4 regions of the Pseudoalteromonas sp. XMcav1-K genome follow, and region 1 is predicted to be linked to each of the others. Evidence: predicted binding sites of a transcription regulator. Region 1 holds the regulator's gene; each other region holds the start of a gene.
What was found. Region 1 encodes sigma-54, which starts transcription at its own class of promoters, with help from an activator protein. Its sites were predicted from a motif close to GTTGGCACGNNNNTNGNNT; they were not measured.

Region 1 (5,936 bases):
ACATAGTCAGCATGTTTTGGAATACCGTGTTTATAACCGAATGACTCAAACGTGATAATTAACTGATTTGATTTTTTACCGAGTACTTTCTCTCGTATGCTATCGGCAAGTTGGTGAACACTTAAGCCTGTTGTATCAATAAAGATATCCGCTTGTGAGGCGATAGGATCGAGCAGCTTTTTCTCAGCTTCAATGGCTTCTTCAAGGGAGATATTATTCAGTGATAACGGATGCAAGCGGCGCGTCTCTGAAAAGCGCTTAATTAGCGTGCTGTCATCGCTATCAAGGTAAAATAAGGTTGGTGTTGCAAAACCAGGTAAATAGTCGAGTACTTCTTCTATTTCCTCTGGCTCTTTAGTCATATTACGAGCATCAACACTCACTGCAATTTTGTCGTATTTATCTGAAACTGAGCGGATCAACGAAGGCAATAAATTAACAGGAATATTGTCAACAACATAATACCCGAGATCTTCCAATACTCTGAGTGCGACTGTTTTTCCTGAACCAGAACGACCACTGACTAAAATAAGTTGCACTTACATCTCCCTTAGTTAACTCGCCTCACTACTAATGATTTGATATAGCTGATGATTATTTTCAGCGTGACGTAGTTGACGGCAAAACTGCTTATCTTTTAGTTTATCAGCGATGGTGGCTAAAGTCTGCAAATGTTGCTGGCACTTTTGTTCTGGTATGAGCAGTACGATAAAAATATCAACGTCTTTATCGTCGATGGCATCAAACGGAATAGGTGACTGATTTACAATTAAAAAGCCAATGGTATTTTGTAGGCCATCAATGCGGCCATGAGGAATGGCGAGGCCTTTACCAATACCCGTGCTACCTAGTTTTTCGCGTTGCAGCAAGGCTTCAAGAAACTCTTGAGAAGTAATATCAGGGGCTTGCTGATGGGCAAGGTCGCTAATAAATTCAAACAGTCTTTTTTTGCTATTAAAAAGGACCGCGGTTTTAGCGCAGTCCTCAGCAATAATATCGGTTAATTTCATTTTAGTGGCGAGAAAGTTTCTCTTTGTGCTTAATTACTTGGCGGTCTAGTTTGTCGACCAGGCCATCGATTGCTGCATACATATCTTGATGCTCGGTAGAGGCAAACAATTCGCCACCGTTAACATGCATAGTAGCTTCTGCTTTTTGTGATAGTTTTTCAATATCTAGAATAACGTGCACGTTATTTATATGATCAAAATGCCTCTCTAGTTTTGCAAATTTGTTAGTGACATAGTCTCTTAAAGAATCAGTAATTTCTACGTGACGACCTGTTAAGTTTAATTGCATAAGCATTTTCCTTCTATTTGGTCTAGATCAGGCTCTTGCGCTGATTAGACGGTGGTATGGATAGCGACTCACGGTATTTTGCGATAGTGCGTCGCGCCACTTTAATTCCTTGTTCTGCTAGTAAGTCGGTAATCTTGCTATCACTTAATGGTTTAGCTGGATTTTCCGCCGCAACTAGCTTTTTGATCAGTGCTCGAATCGCGGTAGATGAACACTCACCCCCATTTTCCGTGCTAACGTGGCTTGAAAAAAAGTATTTAAGCTCATAAATGCCACGTGGTGTATGCATGTATTTTTGCGTTGTTACACGCGAGATAGTCGACTCATGCATCTCGACCATTTCGGCAACGTCGTTTAAAACCATAGGTTTCATTGCTTCGTCACCATATTCAAAGAATGCCTGTTGTTGTTCAACAATGCAATTGGCTACTTTTAATAAAGTATCATTGCGACTTTCTAAGCTTTTAATAAACCATTTTGCTTCTTGTAAATGGTTGCGAATAAACTGGCTGTCAGTGCTTGATTTCATCGAGCGAGTAAGCGCAGCATATTGTTCATTCACGCGGATCTTTGGCATGCTATCGTTGTTTAAATCAACGCGCCAGCGTCCTTTAATTTTCTTTACTGAAACATCGGGAACCACATATTCAGGTTCTTCTTTTATGATGCTTTCAGCTGGTTTTGGATTAAGGCTATGTATTAATGTTAAGACTTCTTTTAACTCAGGCTCCTTGAGTTTAGCCTTCTTCATTATTGTACGATAATCACGTAATCCTAAAAGTTCCATATGGTTTGAGATTACGCTCTTTGTTTCGTTTAGCCAAGGGGTATTTTTGTCGTACTGATTGAGCTGGATCAATAAACATTCTTGTAACGAACGAGCAGCAATACCAACAGGGTCAAAGAGTTGAACGCGTTTAAGTACAGCTTCAACTTCGTCTAGTTCAATTTGTTCTTGGTCGTCAGATTGCTGTACCGCTTCTAAAATTTCTTCGCTACTTTGTGTTAAATAACCTGAATCGTCTACCGCCTCAACAATGGTGGTTGCGATCATCTCGTCGGTGTCGCTGAACGGCGTTAAGCGTAATTGCCACATTAAGTAATCTTGCAATGATTCGCTGGTTGAGCCTTGATACACAGTATCGTTGTCAGGAGCTGGGGCGTTACTGACAGAAACAGGTGCGGCGCTGATATAATCATCCCACGACACATCCATAGCTAAATCGTCAGAAATATTCTCGTTGCTAAGTGCGTCGCTTGATTCTATTTCACTTTGGCTTGGCGCTGCTTCAACATCATCGCTATTTATTGATTCGTCTTTGTTTGACTCAGTGTTTTCGTTGTTTTGTTTATCGTCACTGTAGTCAATGTCTTCTTCAAGTAAAGGATTGGCATCAAGCGCTTCTTGAATTTCTTGCTGCAAATCTAACGTACTCAGCTGCAACAAGCGAATAGCCTGTTGCAATTGTGGAGTCATTGTTAGTTGCTGCCCAAGGCGAAGCTGTAAAGATTGCTTCATGTAGTTATTCTAATCCTTCTTTCGATTTCAAGCCGCTAGTTAACAATTCAATTCCAAATTTAAGGCCTATAACTATTACTATAGTCTGAATTGTTCACCTAGGTATACATCGCGTACTTTTTGGTTGTTTAAAACGTCTTCAGCTGTGCCAGATGCGATTAATTCGCCGTGAGAAACAATGTAGGCTTTTTCACATACATCTAAGGTTTCACGCACGTTGTGGTCTGTTATTAACACGCCAATGCCGCGATTTTTCAAATGCTCAATTATTTTCTTTATATCTATCACTGAAATAGGATCAACACCAGCAAAAGGTTCATCTAACAGGATAAATTTGGGGTTTGCGGCTAATGCGCGCGCAATTTCCACACGACGACGTTCACCGCCCGACAATGCCATACCCTGTGAATCTCGGATATGGCCAATGTTAAATTCTTCTAATAAATCATCGAGCGCTTCTTCACGTTGCACACGATTAAGTTCTTTGCGTGTCTCTAGAATCGCCATGATGTTTTGATACACAGTAAGCTTTCTAAAAATCGACGATTCTTGCGGTAAATAACCAATACCTAAACGGGCGCGACTATGCATTGGTTGCAATGTAATGTCATTATCGTCAATACGAATAACGCCATTGTCGCTCGGTACTAAACCAACAATCATGTAAAACGTCGTTGTTTTACCGGCACCGTTAGGACCAAGCAAACCAACGATACTACCAGCTTTCACTTCTAAGCCAACATTTTTTACCACTTGGCGTGATTTGTAACTTTTAGCCAGCTTTTCGGCAATTAATGTGCTCATTGTCCGCCTTGTTCATTTTGCGTATTGATGATGGTTTTTACTTGGTTAGTTGAGTTTTCAGCTTTTTTAGACGTCACTGTTTCAGCTGCGCGATCATAGATGATGGTATCTGCTGACATCATGTCGCCATTTTGTTGAAATTTAGCGCCACCAGACATTGTAAATAATGATTTAGCCACGTCATAAGTGACTTTTTTAGCACTTGCGACAATGATTGATCCATCTTCTTGTTCAGCACTAAATTTTACCGGATCACCACTGGCAATAAGTAATTGCTGGTTATCTCCTAACTCTGCTCGTTTATGTGCTTCAAGGTAATCGGCGGTGATGGTCATATTGCCATGCTTAATTTGTACATTATGGCGAAAAATACCGACATTTTCTTTTAAGCGAGCAGCTTGCTCATCGGCGTCAATCTCAAGTGGATGCTTAAGTTTGATCTGCTCAGCGATAGCGTGTCCACTTGTGATACACAAAGTGACAGCTAGTCCAGCGATTGACAGTAATTTCGTCATGTTATTGGTCATAATAAGTGGTCTTTGTATGGTTTATTAACTTAATAACTTGCTCTTCTAAATTAGCATTGAGGCCTTGTCCTTTAATTTCAAGTCCCGGACCTGTCATTTTTACTTCGGATTGAGAAGTCATTAGTTTGCTATTAATTAAATATTCTACGCTTGCCGCTTCAATTGTATTGAGCATGATATTGGGCGTTAGACTTTTGGCAATAACGTTTTGTTCCAAAATGAGCTTTTCGTTATTGTAGAGCGTGGCTTCATCGGCAGTGAGCTGCCACACACCTTGTTCTGAAAAAATAGTAAATTGTGGTTTTTCAAAGTGGGTAAACCCCAAATCTTGATACATCGACATTTTTCGCGCCATCACTTTATGGCTGACAGTACCAGATTCATTAAAGTTGGTTTGTTTTAAGTCGGTTGCAATGTAATCAGGAATACTGGCAACGTTTTCAACAATCGGTTTTGGTTCTTTGGGAGTAAAGAAGTAAGGCAACCAAAGCCAAACCATGGCAATGGTGAAAAGTATAGTAAGTGCAATACGCGCCGACATTAGCTGCTACTGCCTGCGTGGCTGAGTGTTTTGTCTTGGCTCAGCATAATTAAATCGGTCAGTTCTCTTACAGCGCCAAAACCGCCTAGCATGGTAGTTTTATAATCAGCGATGCGTTTTACCAGAGGATGAGCATCATTGGTTGCTACGGCAAAGCCTACTAATTCCATTACGGGTAAATCAGGGCTATCGTCGCCAATATAAGCAATGTTTTCGTTATCAAGTGATAGCGTGTGCTTTAAGTTATTAAAAGCGACTATTTTATCTTCTTGCCCTTGATAGATATGCTGAACAGTAAGGCTTTTCATGCGGTTTTCCACAATCTTTGAGTTGCGCCCAGTAATTATCGCAACCTGTATGCCACTATTGATAAGCGACTTAATACCAAAACCATCTTTAGTGTGAAATGCTTTAAGTTCTTCGCCATCATTACCAAGGTAAATGCGACCATCAGAAAATACGCCATCGATATCGCAAATTAACAGTTTAATTTTGCTTGCTTTTGCAAATACGTCAGCACTAGTTTGTGCATATAATTCGTTAAAAAGCTGTTGTGATGCAGTTAAACTCATAAAACACCTGCCTTAAGTAAATCCTGCATATTAAGTGCGCCAATTGGCTGTTGTTGCTGGTCAACTACAAGCAAACCGTTTATTTTCTTTTGTTCCATTATGTTTAAGGCTTCAGCAGCAAGCATCGATTCATTTGCTGTTGTGCACTGTTTAGTCATCACTTCTGAAATAGCTGTAGCGTGAATATCAATGCGTTGTTCTAAAATCCGGCGCAGGTCACCATCGGTAAAAATACCTGAAAGTAATCCGTTATTGTCGACAACTGCTGTCATACCAAGCCCTTTGGCTGTCATTTCTAACAGAGCGTTTTTAACCGTTGTGTTTTCAGCGACCACAGGTAATGCTTCGCCTTGATGCATAATGTCTTTAAGCATTAACAATAGGCGCTTACCTAAACTGCCGCCAGGGTGTGATAAAGCAAAATCATCGGCGGTAAAGCCTTTTTCTTCAAGCAATGCAACAGCAATCGCATCGCCCATCGCCAGTGTTGCAGTAGTACTTGCTGTAGGTGCTAGCCCTAAAGGGCAGGCTTCTTCTGAAATTGCGATACAAATATGCACATTAGATTGTTGTGCAAGAGTTGAGTGTTGCTTGCCACTCATGCCCACGATTTTTGCACCAATGCGCTTGATTACGGGGATCAGGTTAATCACTTCTGCGGTTTCACCTGAATT
Region 2 (5,936 bases), on a different contig from region 1:
GTACCATCTGGGCTAAAGCCGACTGCCGATTCGTCAAATTCTTGACTTAGCATATCAATGGTATCATCACCTAAGTCTACACCTGCTGATAGGCTTGCGTCATCATAATCCTCTGTCGTGTCTTCTGGATTAATCAACTTGCGTAACATTGGACGCACTACTGCAAGAATAAGCACGATAATAACCAAGGCACCTAAAGCTAGTCTGATTACTTTGAAGAACCAAGGTTGCTCCCAAATTGGTAGCTCAATCGCTTCACTAAATTCTTCTTGTACAAACGGAATCGTCACGACTTCTAACGCATCACCACGCTGCATATCAAAGCCGATGCCACCTTGCAGTAAACGGCGGATGTTCGCTAATTCTTGCTGAGTACGCGGATCACGTGTCGCTTCGCCACCTTCTGCTACACCGTTTGTGTAGTTCACCGCAACCGATACACTGATACGACGGATCACACCGGTTTGCTGACGCTTATGTGAAATGGTGGTGTCGAGCTCATAATTACGGGTTGCTTCTTTACTGTTTCTACTTGGCAATGTGTTTTGTGCTGATTCATCGCCTGTTTGTTCTGGAATTTGCGAGTTAACTGGCGGTTGATTCGTTAGCGCACCTGGAATGCCCACCGCAAGGCCACCAATGTTGGTGTCTTCACGTGTCATTTCACTGCGTACCGCTGGCAAGTCTGGGTTAAAACGCTTCTGCGTTTCTTCAATTGAACTGAAATCCATTACTAGGTCGACCTGCGCAGTATAGTTACCTAAACCAACAACAGGGATCATAATTGAATCGATTTTTTCTAAGTATTCTTGCTCACGTTTACGTTCAATTTCATATTCTTTACGCGAACGCGCGGTAAGTGAGTTTTGTGAACCCGAGTTAAGTAGGCGGCCATTTTGGTCTGTTACCGTTACTCGGCTAGGCTCTAAGCCTTGTACCGCAGAGGCGACCATATCAACAACCGAATCAACTTCTTCACCGTCAAGTGTGCGACCACGTCTTACCGTTAATACAACCGTTGCACTTGGTTTTTTCTCACGGCGGGCAAAGACGTTTTCTTTTGGAATCGCTAACAGAACTTTAGCGCGCGCTACTTTACTAAGCTCTTCAATAGTACGTGCAAGCTGCTGCTCACGTGAGTGCTTTAAACGCTCACGCTCTAGACGTTGACTCACGCCAAAGCCCATATCTTGCATTAAAATTTCGGTGCCCGATGAAGGTACTTGCTCAAGACCCTCTTTAGCCATCAACAACTTAATATTTTGATACGCTTCAACCGGTACTGAAACAACATTGCCATCGAGCTTGTATTCCACTTTTTGTGCGTCTAAAAATTCAAGCGTTTGGATCAGTTCATCCATTGGCATTTTGCCAAGAGGACGCATATCAGGCTCTTTCGCCCAAATCATGATAAATACGGCAATTGCGACACAAATTGTTAGTGCGATAATGAGCGTGACTTGGCGCATTACATCAACACCACTTAAGCTGCCAAGAAACCCTGATTTTTGTTCTTGATTACCACCACCTACATCGCCGACACCTAAGTCGTTAGCGTCTAGTGTTGATAAATCTGTTGATGTATTAGCCACAACCCTACTCCACTATTTCTTATACAGGCATGTTCATAATGTCTTTATAAGCTTCAATAAGCTTATTACGCACTTGAACGGTTGCTTCAAACGCCACCGAAGATTTTTGCGATGCGATCATTACTTCAGCCAGTGACACATTGCGGTCACCCATTTCTAACGCCGTTGCTTTCGCTTTAGAGTCTTGCTGTAAACCGTTAACCGTATCGAGCGCATCTTTTAATAGATTATTAAATTCAACCTGTGAGCTACCTTGAATAGATTCTATAGGCTGTTTCGGTTTAGAAAAGTTACTTGCTTCTACCGCAAGTGACTGCATTTCTTGATAAAGATTGTTTGGTGAAATGTTCATACTAACAAACCGTAAAAATTGACTTAATACGATTAATGCAAGCTTAATGCCAAAAATAAAATATTTAAAATCAACAGCTTATAGCGGCATTTTTTTGACTTTGATAAAATTTAGACAGAAATAAAGCCTCCTGTCAGAGGCTCGATTTAAAAAGTAGGTGTATCTGTTGTGCTCAGTACAATGATTTTTTACGCAGGTAATTCAATTCCCATCTCACGCATTTTTGCAAGTTTATAACGTAGTGTTCGCGGGCTCATACCAAGACGCTCAGCAACGTCTTTACGCTTGCCATCACACGCGCGAAGCATATCTAGAATAATTGAATTTTCTTTATCTTTAAGCTCTTGTTTATAACCCTGAGCATCATCTACTTGGGTTGATTGCACTGTTGCGACATCTGGTGCTACTTGCTCAGGTTGTTCACAAGCCAGCTGTATCTTTGGCGATAGGCTTGTTGGTTGCATGCTTGCTACCGAGCCTAAGAAAATATCATCTGCGGTAATCATTTTATGGCTTTGCAAAATCAATGCGCGCTGAACGACATTTTCAAGCTCGCGAACGTTACCTGGCCAGTTGTAACTAAGTAATTTTTCTTTAGCTTGTACGTCAAACTGCACCGGCATGTCATTATTATGACGCTGAATTAAATGCTCAGCCAACGGGACGATATCCCCTGGACGCTCAGCAAGTGGCAGCCACTCGAGCGGAAAAACATTAAGGCGATAATATAAATCTTCGCGAAATACGCCTTGCGCCACCGCCTCTTTTAAGTCGCGGTTAGACGTTGCAAGCACACGTACATCTAAATTAATGGTCTTGCGAGAGCCAAGACGTTCCACTTCACGCTCTTGCAGTACACGCAGTAATTTGGCCTGTAGGCTTAAATCCATCTCAGTAATTTCATCGAGTAAAATAGTGCCGCCTTGTGCTTGTTCAAACTTACCAGGACATGCTTGAATAGCGCCGGTAAACGCGCCTTTTTCATAGCCAAATAAAGTGGCTTCTAGCATATTTTCAGGAATCGCCGCACAGTTAATCGCTACAAAGTTCTGCTCTGCACGCGGTGAACTATCATGAATATAACGTGCCATCACTTCTTTACCTGAGCCACTTGGCCCAAGCACCATAACGGATGCATCAGATTTAGCCACTTTCTCTGCAAGTTGCATCAGCGCTTTACTAGCTGGGTCTTCAACAATTGGCCCATCTTTAATGGCTTCTTTTTCTGGTAAATAACGACTTACCATGTTTAATAACACTTCTGGTGCGAATGGTTTCGCCATGTAGTCGATGGCTCCTAAGCGCATCGCTTCAACCGCATCATCAATGGTCGCGTAAGCTGTCATCATTAATACGGGTAAATCAGGATAGTTAAGCTTAATACTTTTAAGTAAATCGATACCTGACATAGTGCCCATTTGCACGTCACTGACCACCATTGAAATACCGCCTTCTTTAAGCTTAATAATCGCTTGTTCGGCACTGTCGGCTTCAACACAATTAATATCAGCCAATGCTAGGGTATCGACTAACGCTTCTCGTAAACCAGAATCATCTTCTACGACTAATACTTTTGCATCGTTCATAATCACTCCTAACATGCTGTTTTAGAGATAATCGGTAGGTACAAGTTAAACTCAGCCCCACCAAGCTCACTATTGCCTGCTTTTACAAACCCTTGATGGCTGTTAGCAACCGATTGAACCACGGCAAGACCTAACCCGGTACCGTGTGATTTAGTGGTGAAGAATGGCTCAAAGATCTGTTGGATAGCCGTTTCACTTAACCCCGTGCCGTTATCTTTCACCGAAATTTTGACGTGATCTGCGAATTTTTCAGACCGCGTTGCACTTAACTCAATTTTTCCACCTTGGCCACAAGCTTGCACCGCATTGTGCACTAAATTGCTAATTGCACTGCTCAGCGCAACTTTATTAGCGATAATTTCAATATCAGGCTCAGGCAATTTAAGGTCGAGAATGCATTGTTGGCGCATAATCATTGCTTCTGAAGCATGCGTTACATCCGTTAGCAAGGCTTGCATAGACACAGGTGCAAGTACTTGTTGCTCACCACTTTTGGCAAATAACAGCATATCGTTTACTTGGCTTTCTAAATCTTGCAAACGCGACATCAACTTTTCATGGAAGTTGCTACGCGCCGTTGGGTTTAATTTTTCTGACGACAGGTTCGCAGCATATAGCATCGCCGCTGATAACGGGGTTCTTACTTGGTGCGCTAAGGATGCAACCATTTTACCAAGCGCACTCAAACGCTGCATATGTGCAATACGTGACTGTAATTGGCGTGTTTGCGTAAGATCGGTCATTAAAATTAACTGACCTGGTTCAGGTGTGAGCGGTGAAATATCAAGTTTCACTAATCGACCATCACGAAGCGTTACCTCGTGACCATCACTACCATTGGGCGCAAAAGAACGCTGAATAATGGTAAACCAACGCTCGCCTTCTAACGGCTCTCCGAGTAAATCAATTGCGATTTGATTGGCCTTTGCGACCATGCCGTTACCATCAAGCACAATGACGCCCGCAGGCATGGTATCAACCAAATGACTAAGCCAACTTGCCTGTTTTCTTAATTCACTAAGTTCACCCACGTACTTTTCCTGCATCAAACACGGGTTGTATACCTCTTGAAATTGTTGGGGTATGATTTGAGCTAACGCCATAGTTACACCAAATAATTTACTCTAACTAATCGGTGTAGATACACAAAACGTGCCAATTTTTATTTTCAATAAATACAGCAAGTTAAGTGAAGTAATAAGACGTCAATTATTTGTCTAGGGGATTTTTATGTGTTTTAGATGCGAGTGGTTAGATACCACTAAAGCTGATTATGTAGCCTATCACGATACCCAATGGGGCGTGCCTTTGTTTGATGATAATGCACTGTTTGAATTCCTCACACTAGAATCAGCGCAAGCTGGACTGAGTTGGTACACAGTATTAAAAAAACGCGATAACTACCGCAACGCGTTCGCCAACTTTGACCCAACTGTGGTTGCCCAATTTGATGAAGCAAAAGCGCTTGCCTTAATGGAAGATAAAGGCATTATTCGCAACCGCTTAAAAATTAATGCCGCAATTAACAATGCACAGTGCTTTTTAGCAATACAAAAAGAGTTTGGTAGTTTTGCTAACTATCAATGGCAATTTGTAAACAATAAACCTATTGTCAATAACATCAATAGTAAAGCTGATTACCAAGCCACCACTGCCGAGTCGCAAGCTTTTGCGAAAGACCTTAAAAAACGTGGCTTTAAGTTTTTAGGACCGACCACGGTGTATGCTCATATGCAGGCATGCGGCATGGTTAATGATCATCACAATCAATGCTTTCGCAAAGACGAAGTGATTGCACTTTACTCATCGCTTTTCTAATACCCTTTCAACTTAAACACCTCTATTAATAGTCAAAAGTGAACAATGAATTCACTTTTGAGCTATTCACATTCAAATGAAGCTCAATTAAAGTGTTTCAATCTATTTAAGGAAATGATTATGCTTCTCGATTCCAACACTAAATTCGGTACTATTAGTAAGCTGCTTCACTGGCTTAGTGCACTTGTTATTTTTGCATTATTCGGCGTTGGATTTTGGATGGTTGATTTGAATTATTACAGTGAATGGTATCGCACAGCGCCCCATTGGCACAAAAGTATTGGCATTATATTGCTGGCATTCACGCTAGTGCGCATTGGTTGGAAAGTGATTACGGTATCACCTGAGCCCATCTCTACCCATTCATCTAAAACTCGCGTTGCAACAAAACTAGGCCATTTAGCCTTGTATGGGATTTTATTGATAATTTTAACCAGTGGTTATTTGATCTCAACCGCTGATGGTCGCGCAATTGCTGTTTTTGACTGGTTCGAAGTAGCAAGTTTAGGCGAATTAATTGCAAATCAAGAAGATATTGCAGGCAGTATTCATCAATATGCCGCTTGTAGCTTAATGGCGATTGTCGGT
Region 3 (5,936 bases), on a different contig from region 1:
GATGGGTGTTATTGTATTTTTCATAGTCGTTTTCGGTGCCAAGCAAACTATGGATATAAATACCGGGAATGCCTTCTAGACTCATCATAATGCTATGGGCGCAAATAAAGCGCTGGTACTGATGCTTATCGGGCCCATCGATTGTGCCTTTAAGCGCATCATACAAGGCAATGTTCATTTCGTAAGGTTTTTGGCTGCCATCTTCCCCAGTTCGCCACGAAATTAGCCCACCAAAGTTTTGTATGGTGTTAACCATGGTTGCAATTTCGCTTTCGCTCAGTAATCCTTCTGCAGGCCTTAAGCCAATGCCATCATGCGATGCAATAAAGTTAAAATAACAGGTGCCATTTTGCGCCGGAGGCATGCGCATTAACCAGTGTTTTAGCGCTTGGCAATCGCCTGAAATTAAGCTGTAAATTAGTAGCGGCGGCAGCGAAAAGTTATAAATGGCATGGGCTTCGTTGGCATTACCAAAATACGCCAGGTTTTGAATATTCGGTATGTTGGTTTCGGTAATTATTATGGCGTTTTCATTGGCGCATTCAATCAGCGTGCGTAATAGCCTTACTACCTCATGCGTTTGCGGCAAGTTAATGCAACTTGTGCCCATTTCTTTCCATAAAAAGGCGATGGCATCTAAACGAAATATCAACACGCCTGCATCTAGGTATTGCTTAATAATACCCACAAAGGCAATAAGCACCTCTGGGTTTGAAAAGTCTAAATCTACTTGATCATGACTAAAGGTACACCACACAAACTGCTCGCCTTGTTTGGTGGTTACTGGTTTTAACAAGGGCGATGTACGCGGCCTAACCACTTTATCAAGCGGGTCGCTTGGCGATGCAGTAAAAAAGTAATTGTGGCCTGTGCCCTCGCCTTTTATAAAGTTTTCAAACCAAATGGAGCGCGCTGAGCAGTGGTTAATTACTAAATCGGCCATTAACTTGTAGCTTTTGCTTATGGCGCTAATGTCTTGCCAATCACCCAGTGACTCATTCACGCTGGAATAATCAAGCACTGAAAAACCATCGTCTGAGCTGTACGGGAAAAACGGCAAAATATGTACGCCGCTTAGCTCATTACTTAAATGTGTATCAATAAATTGTTTTAAAGTTACCAGCGGCTTTTCACTGTCGCATACTATGCTGTCACCATAGGTGATCATCACAATATCCGATTCATTCCAGCGGTTTAAAAAAGGCGTCGGCCCTTGCGCATCATCACTTAACGCCATTTGGGCTAAAAGCTTATCGGCAATGGCATCAACTGAATCTTTTATTGCGACCCCTTCATAAATCACTTGCAGTTGCTTAAGCAGTTTTTCTTTTAATGGGTAGGTCATCAGCTTACCTTTTTGCGCAGTTTTGCTGAAAATTCAAGGTAATCTTCTTCTACCGCCACTTCTAAGCGCGAAAGCACATCGGGCATGGCGCTAATTACGCGGTTCCACGATGGAATAAACGGAGTTTCCATGGGTTTTTCTAAAAACGACTGCCCTGCCGCCATAATGTTTTTAGCAAACATTTCTACTGATTTTTCTTCAGTGTGAATATCCACTTTTAGGCCATTAATAATCGCATCGTTTTTATAGGTTTCAATGTAGTCGAGCGCGATGCGGTAATAAGTAGCTTTTATGGTGCGCATGGTTTCGGTGTTAAGGGTGTAGCCTTGAGTAGCAAGCTTTCGAAAAAATGCTTTGGTTATGTCTATCGACATTTTAGATAAGCCACCTTCGCTATTGTGTAGCGATAAGTCTTGATGCTTGTGGTCGTACACGTTGGCAATATCCACTTGGCACAAACGGTTTGATGCGTAGTTTCGCTGCATTTCTGACAGTACGCCAATCTCTAACCCCCAGTCGCTAGGAATACGAATATCGTTAAGCACATCTTGTCTAAATGAAAACTCACCCGATAGCGAATAACGGTAGCTATCCATATAATCTAGGTAGTCGTTATGACCTATCACGCGTTTAAGCGCTTTTAATAGTGGCGTAACAAGCAAACGCGCTACGCGACCATTAAGTTTGCCATCGGAATATCGGGCGTAATACCCTTTGCAAAACTCGTAGTTAAATTGTGGGTGCGCCACAGGGTAAATTAAGCGAGCAAGTAGGCTGCGATCGTAGGTTAAAATATCGCAATCGTGCAGTGCGATAGATTCGGCCTCTTTGGTAGCAAGCGCATACCCCATGCAATACCACACGTTGCGGCCTTTACCCATTTCGGTGGGTGCCACACCAAGTGCTTGTAATTCAGCGTCGAGCTGTTTTAATCGTGGGCCATCATTCCATAAAATTTGATGCGGTTGCCCTAAATATTTAAAAAACTCAATGGCTTTACAAAACTCATCTTCGGTGGCTCTGTCTAGGCCAATAATCACTTGCGATAAGTACGGCACCTCGCTGATATGCTCAACAATTTTTGGCAGCGCTTCGCCTTCAAGTTCGCTGTACAGCGACGGTAAAATTAAGCCCATTGGCCGTGTTTTAGAAAACTCAATAAGCTCGTTTTCTAACTCTTCCACACCTCGATTAGTTAAGTTATGTAGAGTGGTTACAATGCCGTTTTGGTAAAAATCAGCCATAGTGTTTCTCCTTTAGAGGGTGGTTAATAATCGATTTGATACGCTCAATATGATGGTTATCAAGCTCACTGATTAGTTGCATCATCACTTCGTGCCAGCCAGTTGGCCCAGGCATAGTTGAGCGCATAACGCCTTTTGAACGCTCAAGTGTAATAAACGGATGAGTCATTGATTTGATTTGTACTGCAATATCGGCTTGCTCTAACATGGCGCTGTCGTTTTCGCTATCGCCTAGTGCCACACTCAGCCAATCTCCGGGCAATTCGTGCTTGATTAGGTTAAACAACCAATTCAATGCAACGCCTTTACTTTCGTCGCCACACACATGCAAAAAGCGCCCACCTTCAATAATGGTTGCACCATTTTCACGCATACGTTTTATAAATGCCTTTTTTTGACAGGCGTCACCTAACCAATGCAGCGGCTCTGAGTAGTGACGTAATTTGGCTTTTTCAGCGTCTTTTTCACTTAGGCCTGTAAGCTCTGCCAATTCGCTATTAGTCATTTGCGCAAAGCCTTTGTATAGATGGGCAAAATCATTGGCGTATTGTTTTAGTTGGTTTAACCAAAAGCTGCGCGGCTGGCCAAACTCTTTTATGTAAAACTCACCGAATTCAATTAAGCCAACGGGATCAATTAAATATTCTTTCAACCACTTTTTGGGTAAAAATACGGCAGCGCCATTTTCCACAATAAACGGAGTACCTAGTCCTAACTGTGTGCGAATAGCGATAATTTCTTTAAAGGTTTTACTGGTACACGGAATAATGGGAAAGCCCAGTTCGTAGCATAAAAATACACTCACTTTTGCAGGCTGAAACTCGTAGCTGTAATGATCTAATAAGGTGCCGTCCAGATCGGTAAATACCGCGAGTTTTTCAGGAAAGCATAACTGTTTCAAACGCCCTGTTACGTTAACAATTTTGCGTGTTTCATTTAGGTGTAAGGTGATATCGGTGGTTTGGCTAAAATCAACTAAACCAACTCGGGTGAGCCTTTCAAAAAACAGTACAAAGCGCTCTATTTGTTGTTCGCTCATTATTTTATTGGCTGTTAGTTTATCTTGTTGCAAGCGCAGCTTGGCTTCTTGCTCTTTGCGCCACTGTGCTACTACATCAAAACTAGGTGCTTTTAGCATAATCCAACGGTCAACTCGCTCGAACACATTTTGGTAAGCACCCTTCAGCTGGTTATTTACGTATTCACGCCATGTACCATTTTGGTCCTCTATTGCTTCAAGCGCATTTATGGGGGTGGTTAGAACATCTTGTGGCTCTGCGTTAAGCCCTACGCACCACCCCTCTAGAATAATCACATCGGGCGCTGATGTAACTTTGGTCCATTTATCTGATGGAAACGGATTGTCTGTGGCTTTATTAAAACGGCGAATAAACAAAGGGCGCTTTAACGTTTTACGCGTAAGCGCTGCTAAGTCGTGATCCAGCTGATCAATTTTGTGGGTACCCGGTACACCGCGTGTACCAAGTAATGGGTGAATATTTTTGGCAAGTTCTTCGCGCTCAGATGCAGATAAGTAATAATCATCGAGCGAAATCGACACCACATTTAAACCAAAGTACATGCGTAGATATTGGTTTAAAAAATCCGTTAGTGTGCTTTTACCCGACCCTTGGCAGCCATTTATACCAATCACCAATGGCTGTTTTGTTCTATTTTGGTGCAGTGCGATTTGTTCTGCGATTGGCGCGTACCAAGTTTTTATTGTTTTTTTAACTTCCTGAGAAAGCGCATGTTTTTCTAAAAATTTAGTCAGGAACTTGGTAGAGAGTGTTTGCACCATATTAATGCATCCTTTGAACGTTTTAATAAACTATCTAATAATATGTCAAGGAATGTGCCAAAACATATCATCTGCAGTTTGGCTTAAATAATATAAAGGCTTTCGTAGTTAAAATTCCGAACTACTAAAGAAGTGCTTTTTAGCGTTATTTTTACGGTTTATACGTTCCATAACACAAACAAAGTGTTAAAAAGTAAGGTATTTGGTTAATCTTTAAATCACTTAATACTTGGTATTTAATGTAAAAGTGAAATTCAGATAATAAAAACAATAGGCTGAAAATGAAGAATGTAATCGTAGCTGGCGTCGGTATGACACAGTTTTGTAAACCTGGCCAACAAGAGCCTTATCGCGTAATGGCTGCAAACGCTATTAGATTAGCACTTACTGACGCAGGCGTTAATGTAAGCCGCATCGAACAAGGCTATGCAGCTTATATTTATGGCGATAGCACCTGTGGGCAACATGCGTTTTATGACGTTGCGCAAACCGGTATTCCTATCATTAATGTTAATAATAATTGCTCAAGTGGTTCAACAGCGCTCTATGCTGCAAGGCAAGCTATATTGTCTGGTGAGGTTGAGTGTGTTGTGGCTTTTGGCTTTGAGGAAATGCAACCTGGCGCGCTGGGTTCACATTGGTCTGACAGGGAAAACCCATTTGATAGAGCTAATGCGGTGTATGATAAATTTGGTATTGCAAAAGCACCTATTGCTCTTCGTGCATTTGGTGCAGCGGGTAAGCATTATATGGAAAAATATAATGTCACTAGCGAGCTTTATGCAAAAGTGGCCGTAAAATCACGAAGTCATGCCATACATAACCCTTATTCATTGTTTTCAACACCACTTAGCGTAGAAAGTGTGCTTAACGACAAAATTATTTTTGATGATTACATGACGCGCACTATGGTGTGCCCGCCTACCTGTGGGGCTGCAGCTGCTATTCTGTGTAGTGATGCTTTCGCTAAAAAGCATAATATTAAACATGGGGTGAAAATTATTGGCCAAGCCATGGCAACCGACACTGAAGAGTCATGGCAAGATCCTATTCTTTCGGTTGGCGCTGATATGACTAAACGCGCTGCCAATAAAGCCTTTAACCTAGCGGGTGTTTCACCTCAAGATGTTGATGTAATTGAATTACATGATTGCTTTACCACCAATGAAGTAATTAATTATGAAGCGCTTGGGCTATGTGAAGAAGGCGAAGCAATAAAGCTGATTTCAGACGGCGACAATACTTACGGAGGTAAGTTTGTGATTGGACCATCCGGTGGATTGATGTCAAAAGGTCACCCTATTGGTGCAACAGGCATAGCGCAATGTGTTGAATTAAGCTGGCATTTACGAGGCCAAGCAGGAAAAAGACAAGTTGAAGGTGCAAGGCTTGCGTTACAGCATAATGTAGGCCTAGGTGGCGCTGTGGTAGTTACTCTGTATCAAAAGTAATTTTAAATTCTAATACACATAAAAATAGCGCCAAAAGGCGCTATTTTTCAAAACATAAAATGCTTTCTAAATTAGAACGGCATTTTGAAGCCAAG
Region 4 (5,936 bases), on a different contig from region 1:
TGAGTACAATTTGCAAGCAAGGCGCTTATAACCGCGGTAATCGGTTGATGCGTTTGTTCTACCGCTTTATTTGTATTTGTTGTCGGCTGAGTGTGTTCACTGTTATTTTGCACAGGTGGTGTACTTGTACATGCGACAATAAACAGTGACGCACTTAACTGTGTAATGAGTTTAAATATCTTCATTGGCTTGGGAATGTAATTAGTATGTTTGCACCTGAGTCTGTTTCTTGCCATGTGATATCGCCTTTTAATTGATTGACGCATTCTGACACAATGGCAAGCCCTAACCCAGAACCTTGCTTGTTTTTATTGTGTTCGCTTTGGTAAAAAGGCTGAAAAAGTAAGTGTGCTTCTTCTTGATTAATGCCTGGTCCGTCGTCCGCCACGTTAAGTTCAATGGTATTATGATTTTGTCTAATGTAAATATCTACTGTGCTCGTCGCATGATTTAGCGCATTGCTGACTAGTTGCGTAAGGATCAATTTACACGGTAAGTGAGGTACCTTATTTGTAGCGCTAATGTGCCAACATATAGCGATGTCCTTATTCGCAATAGTATCACTTAAGTGACGGTTAATTTCTTCTTCAAGTGTGTTGAAAGAGGTGACCTGTTGTAATCCGTCAGGGTGGCTGGCTGCACTGTAATTAAGTAAATCATCAATCATGCGTGCAAGCTTTTCTACCGATTGTTGCATTATGGTTAGAATTCTACCTTGTTTATCACTTACCTCGCCAAGTAAACCGCTGTTTAATAAGCTGCTGCCTTCATTAATCGAGGCTAGCGGTGTTTTCAGTTCGTGTGTGACATGACGTAAAAAAGTTTCCTTTTGTTGTTGCACGCGTTTTAGTGCCAAGCGAAGCCAGTCAAGTCGCCTGCCAAGTTGTTGCAGCTCATGGCTACCTGATAATTTTATCGGCTGATCTAACTGCCCCTTACCTACATCAGATAACACGGTTTCAACCTGATTGAGTTGACGACAAATGCGAAAGATTAAAAACGAACTAATAATCACTAATATCGGCAGTAACACAATAAGGCCAACAACAAACTCGGTTTGTAACGACTTAAACTGTTCATTTTTATTTGCTAGGCGGGTATCTAGTGTGTCATCAAAGTTGGCATCAAGTTGTTTAAGTTGCGCCACCAGTTGCGCAAATTCGTCAGCGCTTTTTGGGTCTAATAATGTCGCGTGTTGCAATTTAGCAACAAAATCACTTTTCGCGAGTTTTAATTTTAGTAATTCGATGCGATTTTGCGTGGTTTGCCATTTTTGTTCGATACTAATTTGTAATTGTTCACTCTTTAACAGTTGGTTGTTTTTGAGCGCCTTTTCAATGCCATTTACGTCTGCTTTTATATAATTGTACTCGAGTATAAGCTCCTGATTTTCATCGTAAATAATAAGCGTTTCTTGCTGGTGTTTCGAGATGCTGGTGGCATACCACAGTGTAAGCAATACGATCGGAAGTACACCCACTAACATGGCAACTAGCGCTTGTTTTTGTAACGACTGAGAAAAAAATTGTTTCACTAAAAAAAACCTTTGCAAATACAGGCTGAACCGAACAGCTTTTGCTCGATTAAAAGTAGAAATTAAATTAGTTGTTGCAAAATTGCGACAATATAACCAATTGTTTTATAAAGATAAAAATATGATGGCTGTTTTGTTGTTGCAATTTAGCAACAAATAAACAGCTTATTTTCGAGCGAAATACTTCAAAAATATCCTATCTATTTGTTTTATATGCTTTTTTAAAAGTTGGCATCATGTTTGTAATAGTCTTAGCGACAATGCGAAAGCATAAAACGAGACTAGCTTAACAAATGTATTTTGCGTTAAGCAAAAATTTAACAGACATCCAAATATAGGGAGAAATACCCATGAAGATTAGAGCAATTGCATATTTAACAGCAGTACTTGGTGTAGCAGCATTTAATACACAAGCAAACACATTATTTGATGAGCTTGACCTTAACAAAGATGGCTTCATTTCTGAAGTAGAAGCAGCTGCAAACAGTAAAGTAGCTGAAGTGTTTCAAGAGTTAGACACAAACGAAGATGCGCAAATCAGCAAAGACGAATTTGCAGCATTTGAAGGCTAATAAACGCCTTACCACTTAATAATAGGGAAGTGCGCTACTTTCCAATCAGTTTAGATATTCAAAGTTAAAATGAAAGGAAGTTCCAAATGAAAAAATTAGTAATGTCAGTATTTGTTATTGCAAGTTCATTCTCAGCAGTTGCAGCAGACGATTTCGCAACACTTGATAGTGATAGCAATGGTGCAATCAGCCAGCAGGAAGCGGCACAAAATGAAGCACTTTCAGAGCAATTTAAAACACTGGATGTTGATGGTAACGGCGAGCTAAGCAAAGACGAGTTTGCAGCATTTAAAGGCTAATCCGTACCAGGGGAAGTGCGCTACTTTCCAACGTTAAGTAACAAACCCAAAGTAAAGATGAAGGAATTTAAAATGAAAAAATTAGTAATGTCAGTATTTGTTATCGCAAGTTCATTCTCAGTAGTTGCAGCGGACGATTTCGCAACACTTGATACAGACGGTAACGGTTCTATCAGCAAAGACGAAGCAATGCAAAACGTATCGCTAGTTCACCAATTTGCTGACTTAGATGTAGACAACAGTGGCGAGTTAAGCAAAGAGGAATTTTCGAAGTTTAAAGCGTCATAAGTTTAAAGCTTCTTAAATATCCCGTTTTACAGTTGGGCTCACTTAACTCCTTGTCAATCAGTATGCCGAGTGAGTCCAACTTTTTTTATTAAATCAAGTAGTGAAGTGAAATGAAAAAAGCCTTAGTTATCGCAATCTCAATGTATGTAATGTTATTTGCCACCGTAAAAGCCGTTGCAGATGAAGAGTTTGCTTTGTTCGATTCTGACAACAGCGGTACCATCAGCGTAGACGAGGCGAAACGCAATCACGCACTACTTGAACAATTTACACATTTAGACCGTGATAATAATGGCGAATTAAGTCCACAAGAATTCGCCAGATTCACAGGATAACCCCGTATCAACCCTCCCTAGTGCGACCTGAACTATTTTTTGTTGGACATGAATACTTTTACGGTCGCACTATTTTCACATTAAAAGTGCTTTTGCTTTTGAATTGGCTTATGTAAGCTGCTTATAACATCTTAGTTTTATGAGCAAAATCATGACGCCAGCAATTAAAACAGCAGAAAAAGCGAAGATAGATTTCTCCGTACACCAGTATGAACACGACAGCAGTGTTGCATCTTTCGGGTTAGAAGCCAGTGAAAAGCTTGGCGTATCTGCGGCCACTGTGTTTAAAACGCTGGTAGCAAGCTTAGATAATGGTGAGCTGGTTGTCGCGATTATTCCTGTCGATCGAAAATTAAATCTAAAAGCTGTGGCCAATGCGAGTAAAGCAAAAAAAGCCAAAATGGCCGAACCGCTCGATGTTGAGCGTTCAACCGGTTATGTACTTGGCGGCGTAAGCCCACTAGGACAAAAGAAACGTCTTAAAACCCTGCTTGATGACTCAGCTAAAGCACAATCCACTATTTATGTGAGCGCCGGTCGTCGCGGTTTGGAGATTGAACTTCAACCAAGTGATCTTTTATCACTGACTAATGGACAGTTTGTACCATTAAAAGCCGAATAACTCCTATCTAAGGTTTATCCCGAACCGTTATTTGTCATTGAAGTTTCATAATTCAAGGCCATTATTTATGCTTAAATAATCTGGACTATACCAGATTGGAAAAGATGAAATGAATGAATACTTGTTATTGACGCCGGGCCCACTCTCAACCAGTAATACAGTAAAGCAAGCAATGCTTAAAGATTGGTGTACCTGGGATGACGACTATAACATTGAGATTGTGCAGGCGATCCGCGCTAAACTCACAGCACTTGCAAGTAATACTGATGATTTTACGAGTGTTTTAATGCAAGGAAGTGGTACCGCTAGTGTTGAATCAGCACTTGGTAGTTTAATTAAAAACACCGATAAACTGCTCATTATTAACAATGGTGCTTATGGTAAGCGTATCGCCGAAATTGCAAATTACTTAAATATTAATGCGCAGGTAGTAAATTTAGATGAAACCCAGTTACCAAATATGGCTGAGGTTGAAGAGCAGTTACAAGCGCACAGTGATATTACTCATATTGCAATGGTGCACTGCGAAACCACCACGGGCATGCTTAACCCCGTTGCAGAAATGGGCGCGCTTGCTAAAAAGTACCATAAAACCTTTATATTAGATGCAATGAGCAGCTTTGGTGGTATTGAGCTTGATATGGCTGAACTTAACATAGATGTGCTTATAAGCTCTGCTAATAAATGTATTCAAGGTGTACCGGGGTTTGGCTTTGTGATTGTTAAAAAAGCAATTATTGAAAAGTGCCAAGGCATTGCACGCTCGCTTAGCTTAGATTTGTACGCGCAGTGGAAAACCATGGAAGATCATAACGGTAAGTGGCGTTTCACGTCGCCGACTCATGTGGTAAGAGCTTTCTATCAGGCGCTTTTGGAATTAGAAGAGGAAGGCGGTGTTAAAGCGCGCTATAACCGTTATAAAGAAAATCAACAGCGTTTAGTTGATGGTATGCACGCACTTGGATTTGAGACCTTGCTAGCGAAAGAGCTGCATTCGCCGATTATCACCTCGTTCTATTCACCAACCAGTAATAAATACAATTTTGCTTTGTTTTACAGTGCGTTAAAAGAGCAAGGGTTTGTAATTTATCCGGGTAAAGTATCAGATGCTGATTGTTTTCGCATTGGTAATATTGGCGAAATTTACCCTGACGATATAACGCGATTACTTAGTGCAATAAAGCGCAGCCGATTTTGGTTAGAAGCTTAAGATAGAATTGTTGATAAGCTAAAGGTGATAGCTAAGGTTATTGCCTTTTGTTTTGTTAGTTAATGGTTGTTTGGTTACGTCCAGCTTGTTTAGACTGATACAAGGCTTTATCAGCTTGTGCAATATTATCATCCAAAGACACGGCTTCATTAAACTGTGTTAATCCAACACTAATGGTTAACGGCCCGTAGGCTTTATCTTTTGAGTGTTCCGTCACCGATCCACGAATGCGTTCGGCAATTTGAAAGCCAAGATTACTGTCAGTATTGGTTAAAAAAATAAAAAACTCTTCACCGCCATAACGGCAACTAATGTCGTATTCACGCGTGCAGTATTGTATTTGCTGTGCCACAAGCTTAATTGCATCATCTCCTTGTTGATGACCATGTTGATCATTTACTTGTTTAAAGTGATCAATATCTAACATTAACACCGAGCATGTTTGCTTATTGCGTTTGGCTAATGCCAGTTGATTATTAACAAGATTGTAAACCGCTGTGCGATTATATAATCCCGTTAATGCGTCTTGTGTTGCTAAGGCTTTGTATTTTAATTTGAGGTTGATCAGTTGGCTGGTGAATATAAACACCGTCAGAACCAAAATAAGCGATGAGAAATAAACAAGTGGATAATAAAAGTCTGTTTCAAAATATTCGCGGCGACTAATACCACTGGGAAGATTATAGAGCTCATAAAATATCACTATCAGCGATATCCCTAGAAAGATTGCTAATCCTTTATCTGCCTGGTTGGGATTTTCCGCTCTTACTAGGCTTATCAGTGAAATACAAAGGCAAAAAGCCGAAAACGACATGGTATAAAAGACATGACTTTCATTAAACATCAGTACACATGTAAACAGGATAAAAGAAGCAATCAGAAGGCGGCTAAGAAAGTGATTACCGCTTTTTTTACAGATGGTTAGGCCAAAAAGTACAGACGTTATCGTGCCAAATAAGTCCTCTAAGTACCAACCTGTATTTATTATTTCAAAAGGGGGCTCATTTAAAAAATAAAAAAACAACAAAGAGCTAATAAAGTAGCCAAAAAGATAGGGGGTTTCTTTGTTGTCTTTC

Region 2: the regulator sigma-54 is predicted to act here: its motif matches at 1,980-1,998, upstream of fliE (flagellar hook-basal body complex protein FliE).
Region 3: the regulator sigma-54 is predicted to act here: its motif matches at 4,434-4,452, upstream of ACHSBP_RS07420 (HAD-IIB family hydrolase).
Region 4: the regulator sigma-54 is predicted to act here: its motif matches at 1,762-1,780, upstream of ACHSBP_RS14575 (EF-hand domain-containing protein).

Annotation. Positions count from the first base shown of each region.
Region 1 is NZ_JBIPJE010000037.1:6,169-12,104, reverse strand. Features, by position in the region: gene rapZ (RNase adapter RapZ) at 1-539, opposite strand, end outside; gene ptsN (PTS IIA-like nitrogen regulatory protein PtsN) at 555-1,010, opposite strand; gene hpf (ribosome hibernation promoting factor) at 1,012-1,299, opposite strand; gene ACHSBP_RS07595 (RNA polymerase factor sigma-54) at 1,322-2,818, opposite strand; gene lptB (LPS export ABC transporter ATP-binding protein) at 2,897-3,622, opposite strand; gene lptA (lipopolysaccharide transport periplasmic protein LptA) at 3,619-4,137, opposite strand; gene lptC (LPS export ABC transporter periplasmic protein LptC) at 4,139-4,690, opposite strand; gene kdsC (3-deoxy-manno-octulosonate-8-phosphatase KdsC) at 4,690-5,262, opposite strand; gene ACHSBP_RS07570 (KpsF/GutQ family sugar-phosphate isomerase) at 5,259-5,936, opposite strand, start outside.
Region 2 is NZ_JBIPJE010000047.1:2,845-8,780, forward strand. Features, by position in the region: gene fliF (flagellar basal-body MS-ring/collar protein FliF) at 1-1,592, opposite strand, end outside; gene fliE (flagellar hook-basal body complex protein FliE) at 1,612-1,944, opposite strand; gene ACHSBP_RS15790 (sigma-54-dependent transcriptional regulator) at 2,133-3,530, opposite strand; gene ACHSBP_RS15795 (PAS domain-containing sensor histidine kinase) at 3,539-4,633, opposite strand; gene ACHSBP_RS15800 (DNA-3-methyladenine glycosylase I) at 4,761-5,348, shown strand; gene ACHSBP_RS15805 (cytochrome b) at 5,469-5,936, shown strand, end outside.
Region 3 is NZ_JBIPJE010000036.1:67,392-73,327, forward strand. Features, by position in the region: gene ACHSBP_RS07410 (sugar phosphorylase) at 1-1,345, opposite strand, end outside; gene ACHSBP_RS07415 (glycosyl transferase) at 1,345-2,589, opposite strand; gene ACHSBP_RS07420 (HAD-IIB family hydrolase) at 2,582-4,390, opposite strand; gene ACHSBP_RS07425 (lipid-transfer protein) at 4,672-5,841, shown strand.
Region 4 is NZ_JBIPJE010000045.1:366,031-371,966, reverse strand. Features, by position in the region: gene ACHSBP_RS14585 (hypothetical protein) at 1-185, opposite strand, end outside; gene ACHSBP_RS14580 (sensor histidine kinase KdpD) at 182-1,534, opposite strand; gene ACHSBP_RS14575 (EF-hand domain-containing protein) at 1,885-2,106, shown strand; gene ACHSBP_RS14570 (calmodulin) at 2,193-2,405, shown strand; gene ACHSBP_RS14565 (calmodulin) at 2,478-2,693, shown strand; gene ACHSBP_RS14560 (EF-hand domain-containing protein) at 2,804-3,028, shown strand; gene ybaK (Cys-tRNA(Pro) deacylase) at 3,180-3,650, shown strand; gene phnW (2-aminoethylphosphonate--pyruvate transaminase) at 3,760-4,860, shown strand; gene ACHSBP_RS14545 (GGDEF domain-containing protein) at 4,916-5,936, opposite strand, start outside.